4 regions of the Bacillus sp. MN7755 genome follow, and region 1 is predicted to be linked to each of the others. Evidence: riboswitches for the same ligand, from Rfam matches in the RefSeq annotation. Region 1 holds a riboswitch; each other region holds the start of a gene.
What was found. A riboswitch is a leader RNA that binds a small molecule or an ion and turns the genes downstream of it on or off. The one in region 1 is predicted to bind lysine.
Positions count from the first base shown of each region.

Region 2: linked by a shared signal. The riboswitch ahead of ACYVEC_RS27395 (aspartate kinase) and the one ahead of ACYVEC_RS22390 (amino acid permease) in region 1 are both predicted to bind lysine.
Region 3: linked by a shared signal. The riboswitch ahead of ACYVEC_RS28170 (amino acid permease) and the one ahead of ACYVEC_RS22390 (amino acid permease) in region 1 are both predicted to bind lysine.
Region 4: linked by a shared signal. The riboswitch ahead of lysA (diaminopimelate decarboxylase) and the one ahead of ACYVEC_RS22390 (amino acid permease) in region 1 are both predicted to bind lysine.

Region 1 covers NZ_BTRL01000019.1:105,987-110,385, forward strand. Annotated here, with positions in the region: gene ACYVEC_RS22385 (ABC transporter permease) at 1-737, opposite strand, end outside; gene ACYVEC_RS22390 (amino acid permease) at 798-2,222, opposite strand; lysine riboswitch at 2,369-2,556, opposite strand; gene racE (glutamate racemase) at 2,757-3,587, shown strand; gene ACYVEC_RS22400 (DUF3626 domain-containing protein) at 3,688-4,399, shown strand, end outside.
Region 2 covers NZ_BTRL01000028.1:114,196-118,594, forward strand. Annotated here, with positions in the region: gene ACYVEC_RS27380 (YndJ family protein) at 1-469, opposite strand, end outside; gene ACYVEC_RS27385 (DUF4166 domain-containing protein) at 475-1,080, opposite strand; gene ACYVEC_RS27390 (DoxX-like family protein) at 1,084-1,992, opposite strand; lysine riboswitch at 2,184-2,370, shown strand; gene ACYVEC_RS27395 (aspartate kinase) at 2,571-3,800, shown strand; gene ACYVEC_RS27400 (VOC family protein) at 4,153-4,399, shown strand, end outside.
Region 3 covers NZ_BTRL01000029.1:153,895-158,293, forward strand. Annotated here, with positions in the region: gene ACYVEC_RS28160 (sulfite exporter TauE/SafE family protein) at 1-889, shown strand, start outside; gene ACYVEC_RS28165 (GNAT family N-acetyltransferase) at 929-1,378, opposite strand; lysine riboswitch at 1,763-1,954, shown strand; gene ACYVEC_RS28170 (amino acid permease) at 2,067-3,533, shown strand; gene ACYVEC_RS28175 (iron-sulfur cluster biosynthesis family protein) at 3,652-3,957, shown strand; gene ACYVEC_RS28180 (DNA alkylation repair protein) at 3,991-4,399, shown strand, end outside.
Region 4 covers NZ_BTRL01000008.1:435,277-439,675, reverse strand. Annotated here, with positions in the region: gene ACYVEC_RS09385 (YezD family protein) at 38-181, opposite strand; SAM riboswitch class I at 254-362, opposite strand; gene lysA (diaminopimelate decarboxylase) at 479-1,795, opposite strand; lysine riboswitch at 1,976-2,157, opposite strand; gene ACYVEC_RS09375 (DUF3888 domain-containing protein) at 2,247-2,642, opposite strand; gene ACYVEC_RS09370 (LTA synthase family protein) at 2,897-4,399, shown strand, end outside.

The DNA of each region.
Region 1 (4,399 bases):
CGTTTATTTACTTGCTTATTCAGTTGCGGAACATCGGTGAAAATGCTAGCAAATTGATAGAAACGAACGTTCATTTTTTCTTCTTGTTCAATTATGTAATCCCACGGTATTCGTTTTGTAGGTTGCTTTTTCGTATATAGAAAAAGGAAAGTAAGTAGCAAGAGTAATCCGCCTAATATGAGAACATTTGCCGCATAAAACAGCATGTAAATAAGGAGTGCGTTACAAGCAATACGAATGATAAGCCATATGTTTTTTTCATAACTATCACGCCACATCCAATGTATGTATATGTTCCAAGCTTTCGTAATCATTAAAACGATAAAGATTGTACATAAGAAAGGTACAGTTAATTGTAAGGGTTGCATGGCAAGTGGAACGAGAATAAGGAATGTAAATAACAATGGGAAAAGCTGAATGATGTAATTATATAGAAGAGATTTTTTAAAATAAGATGTTAATTTCTCTTCTAGTGCTAGTAAATAGACAGCATCAGGCTTTTGGATAAATGTACGGATCGGGCATCTCGTTATAATGAATGTAAGTACGAGCGTTATGAGTAGTAAAGATATTCCTTTAGAAGGAGATGTTTTTAGAAACTGAGCATAGTAATATGCACCAACGCATGAAATAAAGATAAAGCTATATAGTAAACCGTTAATCATACGTGCAAAGTATGTAATGATATTTTGAATATGTTGTTGGAAGCGGCTGCTCCATAGTGATTCAATTGACATGTTTTTCACCTCTTTGTTCTATTATATATGTTTTACAAAAGAAAAAACGAGCAAATTGCGTTATGCAACTTGCCCGTTTTTCTTTTCGTTATTTTTTTTCTGGTCACGATTCATTAGTGGATAGAAGGCAAAGCCAATTACGAATAAACCAATTCCGAGAAGGAACGTTTTAATATCCGATGCACCCGTTTTAATAACCCATAGTGCGTAGCAAAGTGCAATCACTGCGACTATGCCATCTGTAATTCTTGCCCGCATTTCATTTTTATATGTTTCACCAGTAGCGACTAGTTTTAACTGGAAGATTGGTGAAACGAGATATGGAATGAGGTAGGCCAGTGTTGATACGGTAATAACGAATGTATAAGCCTCTGCAATTGTTCCTGATAATGTTGAGAATAAGAATACTTGCGACATAATGTTTGTTAGTCGTAATGAGTAAATTGGACTTCCTTTTTTGTTTGTTTTTGTGAAGAAGGAAGGGAAGAAACCTTCTTTTGCTGCTTGATAAGGTACTTCTGAGCTTAATAAAATCCAGCCTAAGATCGAACCGAATAGGGAAGTAAGAGCAAGTAATGCCATCAGTTTCCCGCCGCCATGACCCATTGCAGCGTTTAATGCATCTGCTAATGGACGTTCTGAAGCTTGTAATTTATCAACGTGAAGTACACCCATTGTTAAAATTGTAATTCCTAAGTAAATCGCAACTGTAATAAGTAATCCAGCAACTGTTGCGCGTTTTACCGTTTTTGGAGAAACAGCACGGTTTGATAAAAGAACCGCTGATTCAATTCCAATAAATGCCCAAAGCGTTGTAAGAGCAGCTAAGTTTACTTGTGAAAGAAGACCGTGTGATACACCTGATTTATCGATCATCGGTGTGTACCATTGTCCAAACTTAGAAGCTTCGAATGCAAATAACGTAACGACGATGAATAAAAGGAATCCAGTTACTTTCGTTGTTGTTGCTAAGAAGTTTAGTTTTCCAGCTCCACTTACACCGTTTGTTAATATAATATGAGTTCCCCAAAGTAAGATGGAACAAATCGTAAATGTAATTAGTTTTCCGACTTCTATGTTAAAAGAACCGATTGAAAATAGTAGTCGTGTATCTTTCATAATTGGGAAGAAGAGTGATAAGTATCCCGCGAAAGATGTAATGATGGCAACATTACTTGCCCAGTTTGCAACCCAATATCCCCATACCATACTGAAACCAGCCATTTTTTTCTTTTTTGGTGTTGAGAATAAAGCATATGCATGACTTTGTGGTCCTGTCGTTAAATCAGGACGACGAATTGCTAAATTACCGAAAACAAGAGCTAGCATTAAAACACCAAACCCTGTTGTTAACCAAGCTAAAGTGACACCGAGAGGGCTTGCTGTTTGTGCCAACGTACTTGGCACCATGAAAATCCCAGCGCCAACCATGTTACCGACAACGAAAGCTGTTAGTACCCAAAAGCCCCATTTTTTTTGTTGCATAGAAAATACCTCCAAAGTTAGTATAACCAAGTCAAGCGAGGAGATATGTATGTCTTCTTAGTAGAGAAGAGAAGTCCCAAACAAAACAAAAAAAGCACGTAATCTGCCGCTACATGCTTTCTATCTTATAAGAAACCCACGACATACCTCTCGATAGCTCTCCACAAACGAAACGTTTCGTTTGTGACAGTTCTGCACTTATTAAATGCAGACCCAGCAAGCGTGCATGGTGGACACGGGCTTACTTCGGCAATCATTCCTTTCTCATTCCTTCATCAATGCCACTACATCTCCTGAAATGATACTCTTAATGATTGCAACCTCTACCTCACCGAGATACGAATGAGGATTTAAATATTAAATTAACGTCTTTAAGAGTAACAAATGAATTTTTATACGTCAATGGATATAGTAATAATCAGATTATAGAGAAGAGTTTGTGATTAAAAGGGAGAGGGATTATTATGTAATATTGAATTTTCATAATATAATAAATGTTATTGACGCTAGAAGATTGAAAAGGGGATGAAGTATATGTCTGTATGTCATAAACATTCAGTGATAGGTGTGTTAGATTCGGGAGTTGGGGGATTAACAGTTGCGAGCGAAATTATAAGACAATTGCCTAAAGAGAGCATTTATTATCTTGGTGATAATGAGCGTTGTCCGTATGGGCCAAGAAGTGTAGAAGAGGTACAATCTTTCGTATTTGAAATGGTTGAGTTCCTCAAACAATTTCCGTTAAAAGCTCTAGTGGTAGCATGTAATACTGCAGCAGCTGCTGCATTGACTGCGCTACAAGAAGCACTGTCCATTCCGGTTATTGGCGTTATACATCCGGGAGCAAGAGCGGCAATTAAAGTGACAAAGAAAGGGAAAATCGGAGTAATTGGAACTGTAGGTACGATACAGTCTAATATGTACGAAAAAGCATTGCACGAGCTTGATACATATTTGGAAGTACATAGTCACGCGTGCCCGACTTTAGCTACAGTTGTAGAAAATCAATTAGAAGATATTGCATATGTAACGCAGCAAGTGAAACAAGCTTTACTGCCATTAACGAAAGAAGATATAGATACGTTAATTCTTGGATGTACGCATTATCCACTTTTAGAGTCCTATATAAAAAAGGAACTAGGAGAAGATGTAACGATTATTAGTTCCGCAGAAGAAACAGCGATAGAGTTAAGCACAATTTTACAGCACAAAGGAATCCTGTCTGATAACCTGAATCCGAAGCATCGCTTTTTTACAACAGGCTCTGCCTTATCATTTGAACATATTGCTGAGCGATGGCTAGGGTATCAAATTTCTGTAGAATGTGTGAATTTACCTATAAAAAAGGCTCGTATCTATAACTAGGATTTGTTAAAGTGCTTTTTGTTCAATTTGTATAAGAAGGAAAAAATGCACCTTTAATTGAAAGGATTAAGGTCATTTCAATTAAAGGAGAGGTTTGATCATGGATTTATCAAGGTCTCAATTATTTGCTTTAGAGTATATTTCAAAATATGCAGAGAACGAAAAACGCGGGGCTAAAGCAACAATTAATCATATACTTAAAATGTCTAATATTACAGATGAAATGTTTGAAGAAGCTGTTGCTAATTTAAAATCTCATGCAAGGATTGCTTTACACTTTCATCCAGACAGACTAGATTCGAATATGAAAAATATTGCTGAAGCACTGCTTGAGCAAGGAATATATAAAAGTCAGTTTGAAACATTGCTGTCTAATGGAAGTGTATCTGCTTACCCTGGTGGTGAGCGTGATCTTTGGGAAAAGAGAATATTTGGAGGAGCATATCAACTAGAGGGTGTAACGAATAACCAACGGCCAAAGTATGGAGCGCTAAATTTGATGTTACACCCAGATGGGCCTGCTCCGCGTTTTGGATCATGTTACTTTCTCTTATCTCCAAAAGTTTCTTATCGCTCTACATATACGTATTTAGATTCGCATCAAGATCCAAAAGAAAAGGGGACTTATGAAGAGTTTGATATGATTTTAGCTGCTCTTTTGGAAGAGACATTCGTAAGAGAGTTTGCAATTGGGGAAGGGAATTTGAATCCAACAAGATTCATTAATCATTTACTGGCTAATCTGGAAAGGCCGTTAATAGATTCAGCAGACAAAGAGCCAGCCCGTAATCTTAATCATTATATTGAAGCGC
Region 2 (4,399 bases), on a different contig from region 1:
ACGCCGAATAATGAAAGTGTGCAGCTGTGAGTAAAACAATGTCAGAAGTAAACTGCATAATCGAGAGTTTTGCTACAGAAGCAAAAAACCAGAAACCACCTAAAAACAAATAAATAAACGCACTATCGATAGCTGTCTCTTCTAACGGTTTCCATCCTCTTTCTAGTAATCTATTTATACCAAATAACGCAACAATTCCTGTGTATACAAACCAAAGTAGCGCAAAGAAAAAGTGATTTGTTACGAAAGCCAGCATTGCACTAATTGCTGCGATTGGATATAAAATCGATACAAATTTATAAAAGAGTACATACGATCCATTTCTTATTTTCTTATCAATAATGCAAAATGACATCGGTATAAATAACAAAATAGATAATAAAATAATTGCTTCAACTGGATTTACATTTGACCACTCACATATTAGAAAAATAATATAACAAGCAAGACCAAATATTATATTTCTCATATCGTTTATTTCCTTTCCACAAACGTTCCCTTATATGAAAATAGCGAACCAATTAACGGATTTCGTACTTGTACATGAATTCGAAAACATTGTAATTCGTCATCATAACTTTCAACAATTTTTGCCTCTCCGTATAAAAGTTTCGGTAAAGAGATTTTTCTTCCAAACATATAAAACCATTGTTTCTTCGAAGAAATATGCATTGCCCCTAACTCATCAATATGAAAATTCAATGTAGAGACGAGTATATGTGGTTCACCAAAATAATCTACAATTTCATTTTCATCAATTTTCATTACCGCATTAAAATATCTTTTCTTATTATGAAAATAAAAAGTACGATTCCACCGCACAAGTTCATGTCCATGTTCATCACGCTCAGCGGTATTATGTATTGTAAATGGCACTTCCTTACCTCTCTCAGAGAAAAACATTCGAAACTTCGATGCAATTTTTAATATTAATTTTACAAAAAAAGAACCACCGTAAATTTCATCCATCTTTCCTTCTCCAGTAAAGCTATTTTCTTCTGTAATCTCATAGCGTTTCTGTAATTTTGGATGAAGTTTTTTATAAGAATCTCCTAATAGTCTTTCATAAATATTAGCCATACACTATCCCTTTCTCTTCCTCTTGCAATTTTTTGCACTTGGTAAATCAAAACTATTTATATAACCGACAATCGATAACCCCATTAGTAGAACGTTTAATGTAATTGGATTAAACGGCTCTGTAAAGCTTGCGATATTCGTAAAGCCTGCCGCTATCGTTAAGGCTACTAACATAAAAATATGTACTATAAATACTTTTCGTTTTGGAAATGGTAACAGCCATATGATACCAAAAATAATTTCTAGTATTCCAATTATTTTAAGTACAAAAATACTATGTGCAGTTGAACCAATCATCACAGATAGCATTTTTACTTCTTCTGAATGAGTAAACACTAGTTTCGGCACTATTCCTTGATACATCCATACAAGTGCAAATAAAAAACATACGATCCAATATGTCATCGTTCTTCTCATTAGCAACCTAGGATGAAGTCCTTTTTCTAACCATAATTTTAAAGCATCAAAACTCCAAGCAGTTGCCCAACCTAATAACGGCCGAAAAATATAGAAATCTATTACATTGCCTAGACGACCATACCTTGTATCATAATCATATTGCGTCTCAAAATGAATGTATTTTTTAAGCGGTGTATACTTCCAATAACCACGCCCAATTTGTATAAGTGATAATTGATTGTCTGTCCAAAATTTTAAAGAAGAAATTCTTTCACCTGTTTCTTTTCTTATTTCACCTATCGATTCCCCTTCCCCAGCTATTTCAAGTCCAAATCCGATTTTTGTTTTATATAAAAACTTCTGCGGTTCTCCATCTACTTTCTCTAAATATGAAATTTCAGTAAAGCGAGCATCCCACTCAGTATGTAAATCCGGATCTTGCGTGTATTCCCATAATTTCTCCATCGTTGTGTTCATTTCTGCCGAAACATAAATAGGCTTTTTCCTCTGCATTCTTCCACCTCCAATGCACTATAATGTTAATGTACATGTAATAAATTTATTTTGCTACATTTTTCACAAACTTTCTTGTAAATAGAAAGAATTTTTAAAATATATATAAAACACTTGATTCCACGAAAAATTTAAATTATTATAAAACAAATGTTACCAACAACTTCATAAATCAAACACTCTCGCCTAAAACGTGAGATAGAGGTTGCGATACTTATGAGTATTCTAATGGAGACACAGAGATGTCTAGGAAATTAGATGAAAGGAAGTATTGCCGAAATCGATACATTTCTCTGCATATATCGATTGGGGCTGTTTTCGAATAGAAACAGAACTGTCATATGTACAGACGTGTACGTATGAAGAGCTATCTACAAAAAAGAGATATCATTTTTATGGTATTCCTTTTTTGGCGGTTTTTTTATTAGCTCCGTTTTCTGTTTCCCTTTTCCTGTAACAGCACCATCCTCACTTATTTGAGATGGTGTTTTTTGTTTTTTCTCTGGTAACTACAGGAATATTGGGATTTATATATGTCCTAATCTATTCTTAAAAATGGATGAAAGAAGGAATTCGTAATGGAAACGATTGTACAAAAATTTGGTGGCACTTCTGTCGGAAGCGTTGAGCGCATTCAACATGTAGCAAATTTAATTATTGAAGAATATGAACGAGGACATAGTATCGTCACTGTCGTTTCGGCAATGGGAAAAAGTACAGATGAACTTGTAGCACTTGCTAACGCTATTACAGAAAATCCGAGTAAACGCGAAATGGATATGCTTCTATCAACAGGAGAGCAAGTGACTATTTCATTATTAACGATGGCATTACAAGCAAAAGGTTATAACGCGATTTCATTAACAGGATGGCAAGCTGGTATTACGACAGAATCTGTACATAGTAGTGCACGGATTACTGAAATTAATACGGATCGAATTCAGTCTTATCTTACTAAAGGCACGATTGTTATTGTAGCTGGTTTCCAAGGAGTCAGTGAAGATTTTGAAATTACAACGCTTGGACGAGGTGGTTCTGATACAACTGCTGTTGCATTAGCTGCTGCACTGAACGCAAAAAAATGTGATATTTACACAGATGTGACCGGCGTATATACGACGGATCCACGAGTTGTAAAAGATGCTTATAAATTAGATGAAATTTCTTATGACGAAATGTTAGAACTTGCAAACCTCGGTGCTGGTGTATTACACCCGCGTGCTGTTGAGTTTGCTAAAAATCATAATGTCATTTTAGAAGTTCGCTCAAGTATGGAACAAGAAAATGGAACAATTGTAAAAGGAGAATGTAACATGGAACAACAATCAATCGTTAAAGGTATTGCATTTGAAGATAATATTACACGTATCACAGTGAAAGGATTGGAACAAGGCTCGCTTTCAACTGTTTTCTCTACATTAGCAGCGGCACATATTAATGTAGATATCATCATTCAAAGTATTACAAATGAAGGAACTGTTCATCTCTCCTTCTCCATCCACTCTAATGATTTAAGAGAGACTTTAGCAGTATTGGAACAAAACAAAGAGGCACTTCACTATGAATCAGTAGAATATGAAAATCATTTAGCAAAAGTATCAATTGTAGGATCTGGTATGGTCTCTAATCCTGGTGTTGCTGCGAATATGTTCACTACTTTAAAAGAAGAAGATATTCATATTAAAATGGTAAGTACATCAGAAATTAAAGTGTCTGTCGTTATTGATCGCCTTCACTTAGTAACAGGTGTCGAGGCGCTGCACCAATCATTTATGACGAAAATTGAGCCTTTAGTGCAGATGAGTTAATTTTCACTCGTAAAACTTAAAACAAATTATATGAATCTATTTCCTTCCTATATAAATAGAAAGCTGTTTGCATTATATAGAGTAATAAGAAATATATTTATCATTTAAATAATACACTTCATTCTATACAACAATCGGACCCTTTAATGGCATACAGAGTAGAAATATTTTGCGGGGAAGTCGCGGTATTGTTTGTTAACAAGATACTATATAGCACACTTAAAAATAGCTTGTCACATTTCCCTATACTGTGACAAGCTGTTTTTTGTTCGGAAGGAGTTTATAACTTTTTAATAGTATAATTATGTAGATGGTTAGATAATACACTTTTACATATAAGGAGATAAAGACAATGACAAACAACAAATTACTCAGAATGGATAATATCAGCATCGTTGTAGAATCTCTTGATAACGCCATCTCTTTCTTCGAGGAGATTGGTTTGAAACTCGAAGGTAGAGCAACTGTCGAAGGTGAATGGGCTGGTCGTGTAACAGGACTCGGTTCTCAGTGCGTAGAGATTGCTATGATGGTTACGCCAGATGGCCATAGCCGAATTGAACTTTCGCGATTTCTCACCCCGCCTACTATAGCAGATC
Region 3 (4,399 bases), on a different contig from region 1:
TGTCTTTGCTATTATTGGATTTTTCGCTCAATTGATCGATGGAGCGCTTGGAATGGCGTATGGGGTAACATCTACCTCACTATTATTAATGTTTGGTATCGCACCGGCTGTCGCTTCCGCATCTGTTCATTTAGCTGAAGTTGTTACAACCGCCGCTTCTGGTGCATCTCATATCAAATTTGGAAACGTTGATAAATATACCGTTTCCAGGCTTACATTGCCAGGAGCAGTTGGCGCATTTATTGGGGCATGTTTTTTAAGTAATTTACCTGGCGATGTCATTAAACCGTACATTTCCGTATTTTTATTTACTTTAGGGGTTTATATTTTATTACGATTCATCATTCAAAAACAAATTGTCACTTCAAAGAAACGTATGTCTGCTAAACAACTTGTTCCGCTTGGCTTATTTGCTGGATTTGTTGATTCAACTGGTGGCGGTGGCTGGGGACCGATTACGACACCTGTACTTTTAGCAAGAGGAAATGAGGCTAGAAAAGTTATCGGATCTGTAGATACGAGTGAATTTCCTGTTTCACTTGCTGCAACAATTGGCTTCTTCATCTCACTTGGCTGGGAACAAGTAAGCTGGGTTTGGGTATTTGCGTTAATGCTTGGCGGTATTGTCGCAGCTCCAATTGCTGCATGGTTAGTACGCATCGTTCCAGCACATTTACTTGGCGTATTAGTTGGTGGCCTTATTATCTTTACAAACATTCGTACACTGCTCACTACATTTAAAGTGGATCCGACTATTATTTCACTTTCTTACGTGGCAGTTGGCCTTGTCGTTATTATTTCTATTTTCATTGCTGTTCGCAATCATTCCAATCGTTCTAACGCATCGACAGCCAAATATCCGAATGATCAAAAACAAATGCTTCCATAATGATAAAAATACCGCCCGATATACTTCGAGCGGTATTTTTCATTTTTCCATTCTCCAATTAATCATTGTTTCTGTAGTGCCAATTCTTTTCATATGTAATTTCTCTAATACACGAATCGATCTTTCATTTTCAAGAAGTGTCTCCGCAATAATTGTTTCTACTTCTCCTGTTTGAAAAGTCCAATTTATTAGTTCTCTTACAGCTTCTGTCGCATACCCTTTATTCCAATATTTCTCAATAAAACCGTAACCAATTTCTACTGTATGCTCCTCATTTGGTTTCCCTTTAAACCCTATATCACCTAAAACGATGTCATCTTCCTTGCGAATGACATACCACGCCCCCCAAGGTAATAAAGTCTTATTTTGTTTTATATTTTCTACATGCCCTACAATATGTGGACCACTATTATATCCTTGCTCATTAGCAACGTGAATACTCTCTTCTGTACACGGCACTATATAGAGCCTTTCTGTTTCTAATTTCATATTGATTTCCCCTTTTCAATTAAACAATACCTCAATTTTATCAGAAATAAAAAGAATATTCATTCTATTTATCAGATTTATACTTATTCTTTGAAACGAATTTAAGGAATAATCCTCTTTTGATAGTTATGTCGAATTATATTTTCTGAATTTTCTTTTAATTTTAAAGGGTTTTTCAATATTTTTTGCGAAACATTTGTATAACAATTTTTTCTTTGCTTATTGCTACATAATAGTAGGTTCGGGTGGAGTTTTGCAAGCGTTTCCTATACAATAACCGATATTTTTTGACTTTTCCTAACAAAATATCTTGCAATATATTCAGAAACTCATTACAATTGCCATATATTAAAAATCTTAGCAATATATAAATCCTCATCAATCCGATGAGGTAGAGGTTGCGACTTTTAAGAGTAAAACGGACGAGACATAGAGAATGTCACCGACTCCGTTTGAAAGGAAAAGTTGCCGAAGTTTATATTTCTTCTCTGGAAATATGAGCTGGGGCTGTCTCCGAAAGGAACAGAACTGTCACGTTTACAAATTACCGTGTAAACGTGGGGTGCTATCTTAACGGAAGGGTATGATGGGGTGGTTATTTGTGAAACGTTCCGCCAAATTCCTTTGGCGGTTTTTTGTATTTTTCTCCCCCGCTCCTTCCTATCTTACAAGAAAAGGAGTGTTGAACATGAATAGCGCAACGAATCAAACTACCTCTAAAACAGAAACTACAAATGGAAAAGGTGAATTAAAACGTAGTTTAAAATCACGGCACCTTACGATGATTTCTCTCGGTGGTACAATTGGTACCGGACTATTTCTTGCCAGTGGTGGTGTGATCCACACAGCTGGACCTGGTGGTGCATTAGTTGCATACGCCGCAATTGGAATTATGGTTTACTTTTTAATGACAAGCTTAGCTGAACTCGCAGCTTACATGCCTGTTACTGGATCTTTTAGTACGTATGCAACAAAATTTGTTGATCCATCACTTGGCTTTGCACTTGGATGGAACTATTGGTATAACTGGGCAATTACGATAGCTGCTGAACTAGCGGCTGTAACATTAATTATGAAATTTTGGTTCCCAGATACCCCTTCCCTCATTTGGAGCGGATTATGTTTAGCTATTATTTTCCTTTTAAACTACTTATCTGTTAAAGGGTTTGGTGAATCTGAATATTGGTTCGCACTTATTAAAGTGGTTACTATTATTATCTTTTTAATTGTCGGCTTTATGATGATTTTCGGAATTATGGGCGGCGAAACTGTTGGCTTTAAAAACTTCACAGTTGCAGATGCACCATTTAACGGCGGCATCATGGCAATTATCGGTGTATTTATGGCAGCTGGTTTCTCATTCCAAGGAACTGAATTACTTGGGGTAGCTGCTGGTGAAACTTCTGATCCAGAACGTAATATTCCGAAAGCAATTCGTTCGATCTTTTGGCGTATTCTTTTATTCTATATTCTTGCGATTCTCGTTATCGGTTTATTAATTCCTTATACAACTGAAAGCCTTGCCGCAAGTGATGTAACAGTAAGTCCATTTACACTTATTTTTGAAAAAGCGGGCGTTGCCTTTGCTGCTTCTGTTATGAACGCTGTTATTTTAACGGCAGTACTATCTGCTGGTAACTCTGGTATGTATGCATCAACTCGTATGCTTTGGGATTTAGCTCGCCAAGGGAAAGCACCAAAGTTTCTTGGTAAATTAGATAGCCGCGGTGTACCTGTTAACGCATTAATCGTAACGTCAATTGTCGGTAGTATCGCTTTCATTGCTTCTTTATTCGGTGACGGTGTTGTATACATTTGGTTATTAAACGCATCAGGAATGTCTGGCTTTATCGCATGGGTCGGCATTGCAATTAGTCATTATCGCTTCCGTAAAGCATATATCGCACAAGGAAAAGATTTAAAAGACTTACCATATAGAGCAAAATGGTTCCCGTTCGGTCCAATCTTTGCATTTGCACTTTGTGTCATCGTAATTTTAGGTCAAAACTACGGCGCATTTATGGGCGAATCAATCGATTGGAACGGTGTACTCGTTTCTTACATCGGTTTACCACTCTTCTTAGTACTATGGTTAGGATATAAATTTACGAAGAAAACAAAAGTCATTCCACTTGATAAATGTGAACTAAAATAAAATGAAACGAAACGAGCAAACAAATTTGTTTGCTCGTTTTTTGTTACAAACCTCTTTACTTCCCTATTGCTCTTGTTTTTGCAATAATAAAGGAAATATAAATAAAGGTTGGGATACCATGAACATTCGCATTACTGATGAAGCAAAAGCAGCTATACATAGTCTAGAACGTGAAGACAAAAAGATTATTCGTATTAGAGGAACAATGACAAACTCTTGTAGTATTTTCGTTGATGTCGATTTAATTTGGGATACATATGTTGCAGATGATGTTGTATATGAAGATGCTGATTTTATTGTACAAATGGATTCATTCACGAAAGATTACACTGGTGATACGGTGAAACTTGATTATAAGACGACTGGTTTTAGTATTACGACTCCAAGTGAGACTTTAGTTTATGGATTGTCGATTAAAAAATAAAAATTGCTTTTAACTGACCACCGAGGTGAAAAAATGAGTAAATATGTTCCGCTAAAATTTTTGTTTAACGAAGAATTAGCAGAAAAAATGGCTGATTCTATTTGTAAACACGATCCTACTTTCTCTAAAAGAAACTTTGTATCTTCCGTAACATGTAAAGTTGAAAATTTAGAGTTAAAGCAGCGTATTGAAGTATTGGCAGATGAATTACACAATGCTTTACAAAAAGATTTTAATGAAGCAATACATATATTACTGAGAACTTTGGGACCAGAAAATACAACAGAAGTAGGCACATTTACAAACGGATATATGTACATGCCTATCGCAAAATACGTTGAAAAATATGGACTTAACGATTTTGAAACCTCATTCAACGCCATGTATGAAATAACAAAAAGGAATACTGCTGAATATGCCATTCGGCCTTTTCTTGAAACAT
Region 4 (4,399 bases), on a different contig from region 1:
GTTAAAACCGCCTCTAGTTTTTCTAGTCAGCGCTTTTTTACTTTAAACGTACTTTTTCACTTTTTTCTAATTGAATGACTTTTCCATCTTGCACAACAATTGTAATTGAACCATATTTCATATCAGCAAGCATCGCTTGAATTTTCTCAGATACTTCCTCATAATGTTCCCGTACACTCACGCGAACAGCCCCCCTTTTTATTCATAAAAAAAATCTTTCCCATTTCGAAAAGACTGTTCGGTAATATATTTTACCTTATCTTTCAAAATGGATTCCATTTTGCTGGATTTAGCACCTTGCTTTCTATAAGCAGGTTGCCGAGCTTCGTCGGGCCAGTTCCCTCCGCTTCTCTTGATAAGCTTTGTATTTGTATTTTATCATAATTCTGATTTTTTTCAATCCTAGTTTTCCGATATATTTTAATTATTTTATTTTATAAAAAAGGAATTGCCCATCCGAACAACTCCTTTTCCCCATTTAAACAAGTTCTTTAATACGTATGCGATCGTTCCCAATAATATTTTCATATGTTTCGCGCTCTACAACAATTTGAGATGTTCCACCTTTTGCAAAGACGACGGCTGGTCTTCGAATACGGTTATAATTATTTGCCATTGAGTACCCATATGCTCCCGTACAAGAAACTGCTAATAAATCGGCAGAAGCAACTTTCGGTAGAGTAATATCCCAAATCAACATATCTCCACTCTCACAGCACTTCCCAGCAATCGAAACGATTTCCTCATTCTCATCATTCCCTCGATTTGCTAACATAGCTTCATAACGAGCGTTATATAAAGCTGGTCTTAAATTATCAGTCATCCCACCATCCACTGATACATATTTCCGAATACCAGGAATGTCTTTCACAGATCCGACTGTATAAATTGTCGTTCCAGCATCACCTACAATACTACGGCCTGGCTCAACCCATATTTCTGGCAATGGATAATTATATACTGTAAATTGTTCTCTCACTGCACTTGTTACAGCTCGCACATATGTCTCAAGAGTTAATGGTGTATCTGACTCTGTGTAGCGTATTCCGAATCCTCCGCCCACATTTAGCACTTTTACTACATAGTTCGTTCGCTCTCTCACTTCTTCTAAAAATTGATGAAGAACTTCAATCGCTCGAACAAATCCAGCCGTTTCAAATATTTGCGATCCGATATGTGAATGAATTCCTAACACATTATAATTTGATTTTTGTAAAGCAAGTTCAATGGCTTGCATCGCTTGACCATTTGAAACGCCAAATCCAAATTTCGAATCATCTTGACCTGTTGTAATATATTCATGTGTGTGTGCCTCTACTCCAGGCGTTACACGGATTAATATGTTCACAAATTTCCCGTGTTGCACTGCTAAATCATGCAAAATTTCTAATTCCAAGAAATTATCTACGACAAAACAACCAATATTCGCCTGAAGAGCCATCACGATCTCTTCTTCTGTTTTATTATTGCCGTGAAAATGAATACGCGATGCCGGAAATCCTGCTTGAAGCGCAGTATATAATTCCCCTCCAGAAACAACGTCTAATGACATATTCTCTTCACGAGCTACTCGGCACATCTCCATGCACAAGAACGCCTTGCTTGCATATGCTACTTGATAAGAGAACCCACTTTCTTTAAAAGCACGATGAAACGCGCGGCACTTTCCTCGAATTGACTCTTCATCGTATACATAAAGCGGTGTTCCGTATTGTTTTGCTAGCTGCGTCGTATCGCACCCTCCAATTTCTAAGTGTCCTTGCCCATTGATTCGGCTTGTGCCGTGTAAATACATTTGAATTCCTCCCTTATTTCCTCTAAAACTCATAACCCCAATCTTCTATTCATTGCAGCACGCTTTTAGATAGACAAAAAACGCGCGGAACAATGTTCACACGCGTTTCTTATTAGGAAAAATATATATTGAAAAAATAAACGAGTTGTTATCTCCTCAAAATAAGAAACCGCATCAACATCTCCAAATAGCTCTCCATAAAATAAATCTTATGACAGTACTACATTTATTCAATGCAGTCCCAATATATGAATAAGATGGTTATTCTTATATTTCGGCAATAGTCCCTTTCAACCTATGATCACAGATTCCATTAAATCTCCCATAGCTTACTCTTTCCTATCGCGGCCTCTACCTTTGAGAGTAGATGAGGTAAGTCTATTTAATTTTCAAACATCTAATTGTTGCTATTAACAATACCAAAGGACCATTTTATTTGTCAAACAATTTTTTATATTGTTTTTTTACAGTTTAGTTTCGTATCATTCGGTAAGCGCTTTACTAAAATCTTTGTCACTTCCCATTCGCCTTCGTCGTTATTAAATGTAATCGTTACCTTCTCAAATGGTGGAGCAATTTTTCCAGCGACTCGTTCATACTTCGTTACTTCAATAGCCGCTTGAAATAAATATGTACCGCTATACACTTTTTTTAAACTAATAATTTTTGGACATTGATACGGCTTCAAGCTCCCATATTGTTTTTCAATTGCTTTATTTATTTTTGGAAATAAAACAGAATAAAGGGCATCTTCCATAAGAGGTGCATCATATTGGGCTACCAACACACTCGGTGAAGCAAAAAGTATAACACTACTGCATACTATACAATATAATAATTTTCGCATTATAACCTCCGTATTGTTACACGATTCTTTCTACGCACGATAATTATCATACATAGAAACTCCGTTTTATTGTCTCCCACTGCCCTTTTTCTACTCAATTATTATAAAAAAGCCCACAACTCTCTTTTATTTTCGTATAATGATACTCATAGTATAATAAACATAATAACAAAGGACTGTTCGTATATATAAAATGAGGCGCCACTCAAACCGGCTCACAAGAACTGTCATGCTTTTTAAGAGAGGAGTATATTATGCTACAACGTCTGTTTCCAAAACTGCGATTTGCACTCGTTGCAGTCGTTTTATTATGGATAAAAACATATATTGTGTACAAGCTAGCATTTGATATTAAAATTGATAATTTCTTTGAAGAGTTTATGCTTTTTATTAATCCACTGGCTGCGTTACTTTTATTTTTCGGTTTTGCTTTATTTGCATCTAAGCACCGAAACCGCATTATAATTGGAATCAGTTTTATACTATCATTCATTTTATTCGGAAATGCAATGTTCTATGGGTTTTATAACGATTTCGTTACGTTCCCAGTATTATTCCAAACAAATAATATGGCTGATTTAGGGACAAGTATAAAAGAACTCTTTACGTATAAAACATTACTTTTATTTGCAGATGCGATTATTTTAATGTTTCTTTCGCGTAAATTCCCGGCATTTTGCGACAAGACGCCGCTTTCTCGCTCTGAGAAGCGAACTTTCTTTAGCGGTGTAACAGCTCTATTAGCACTACAGGTTGTTGTTTCCGTTATTTATAAACCACAAATGTTCTCACGCTCATTTGACCGTCAAACTGTCGTGAAAAATTTAGGTTTATACACATATCATCTATTCGATATTACACTTCAATCGAAATCTTCAGCTGAACGTGTATTTGCAAGTGGGGACGGGTTCTCCGAAATTAAAAACTATACAGACTCAAAAGATAAACAAGTTGATAAGAACTTATTTGGGGCTGCCAAAGGTAAAAATGTAATTTTGATTTCAATGGAATCTACACAAAGTTTTGTTATTAATAAAAAAATAAATGGAAAAGAAATTACTCCATTTTTAAATGAATTTATTAAAGATAGTTTTTATTTCGATAACTTCTATCATCAAACAGGACAAGGTAAAACTTCTGATGCTGAATTTATCGTTGAAAATTCACTTTATCCGTTAGACCGCGGTTCTGTATTCTTTACTCATGCAACAAATGAATATACAGCTACACCAGAACAATTAAAGAAATACGGATATTCTTCTGCTGTCTTCCATTCAAACGATAAAACGTTTTGGAATCGTGATGTAATGTATCCTGCACTTGGATATGATCGTTACTTTAATTTAAATGATTACGTAGGCACAGAACAAATGTCTGTCGGTTGGGGGTTAAAAGATAAAGAGTTCTTTGAACAATCTATTCCACAACTAAAATCTTTACCACAACCGTTCTATACAAAATTCATTACTTTAACAAACCATTTTCCATTTCTTCTAAATCCAGAAGATCAATATGTTGATGAGTTTAATTCAGAAAGTGGTGTTGTAAACCGTTACTTCCCAACTGTTCGTTACACGGATGAAGCTCTTAAACTGTTTATTAAACAATTAAAAGAAGATGGACTGTATGATAATTCAGTTATTATCATTTATGGAGACCATTACGGTATTTCTGAAAATCATAACGCAGCTATGGCTCAATTCCTTGGGAAAGACGCTATTACACCGTTTGATTCTATGCAACTACAACGCGTCCCT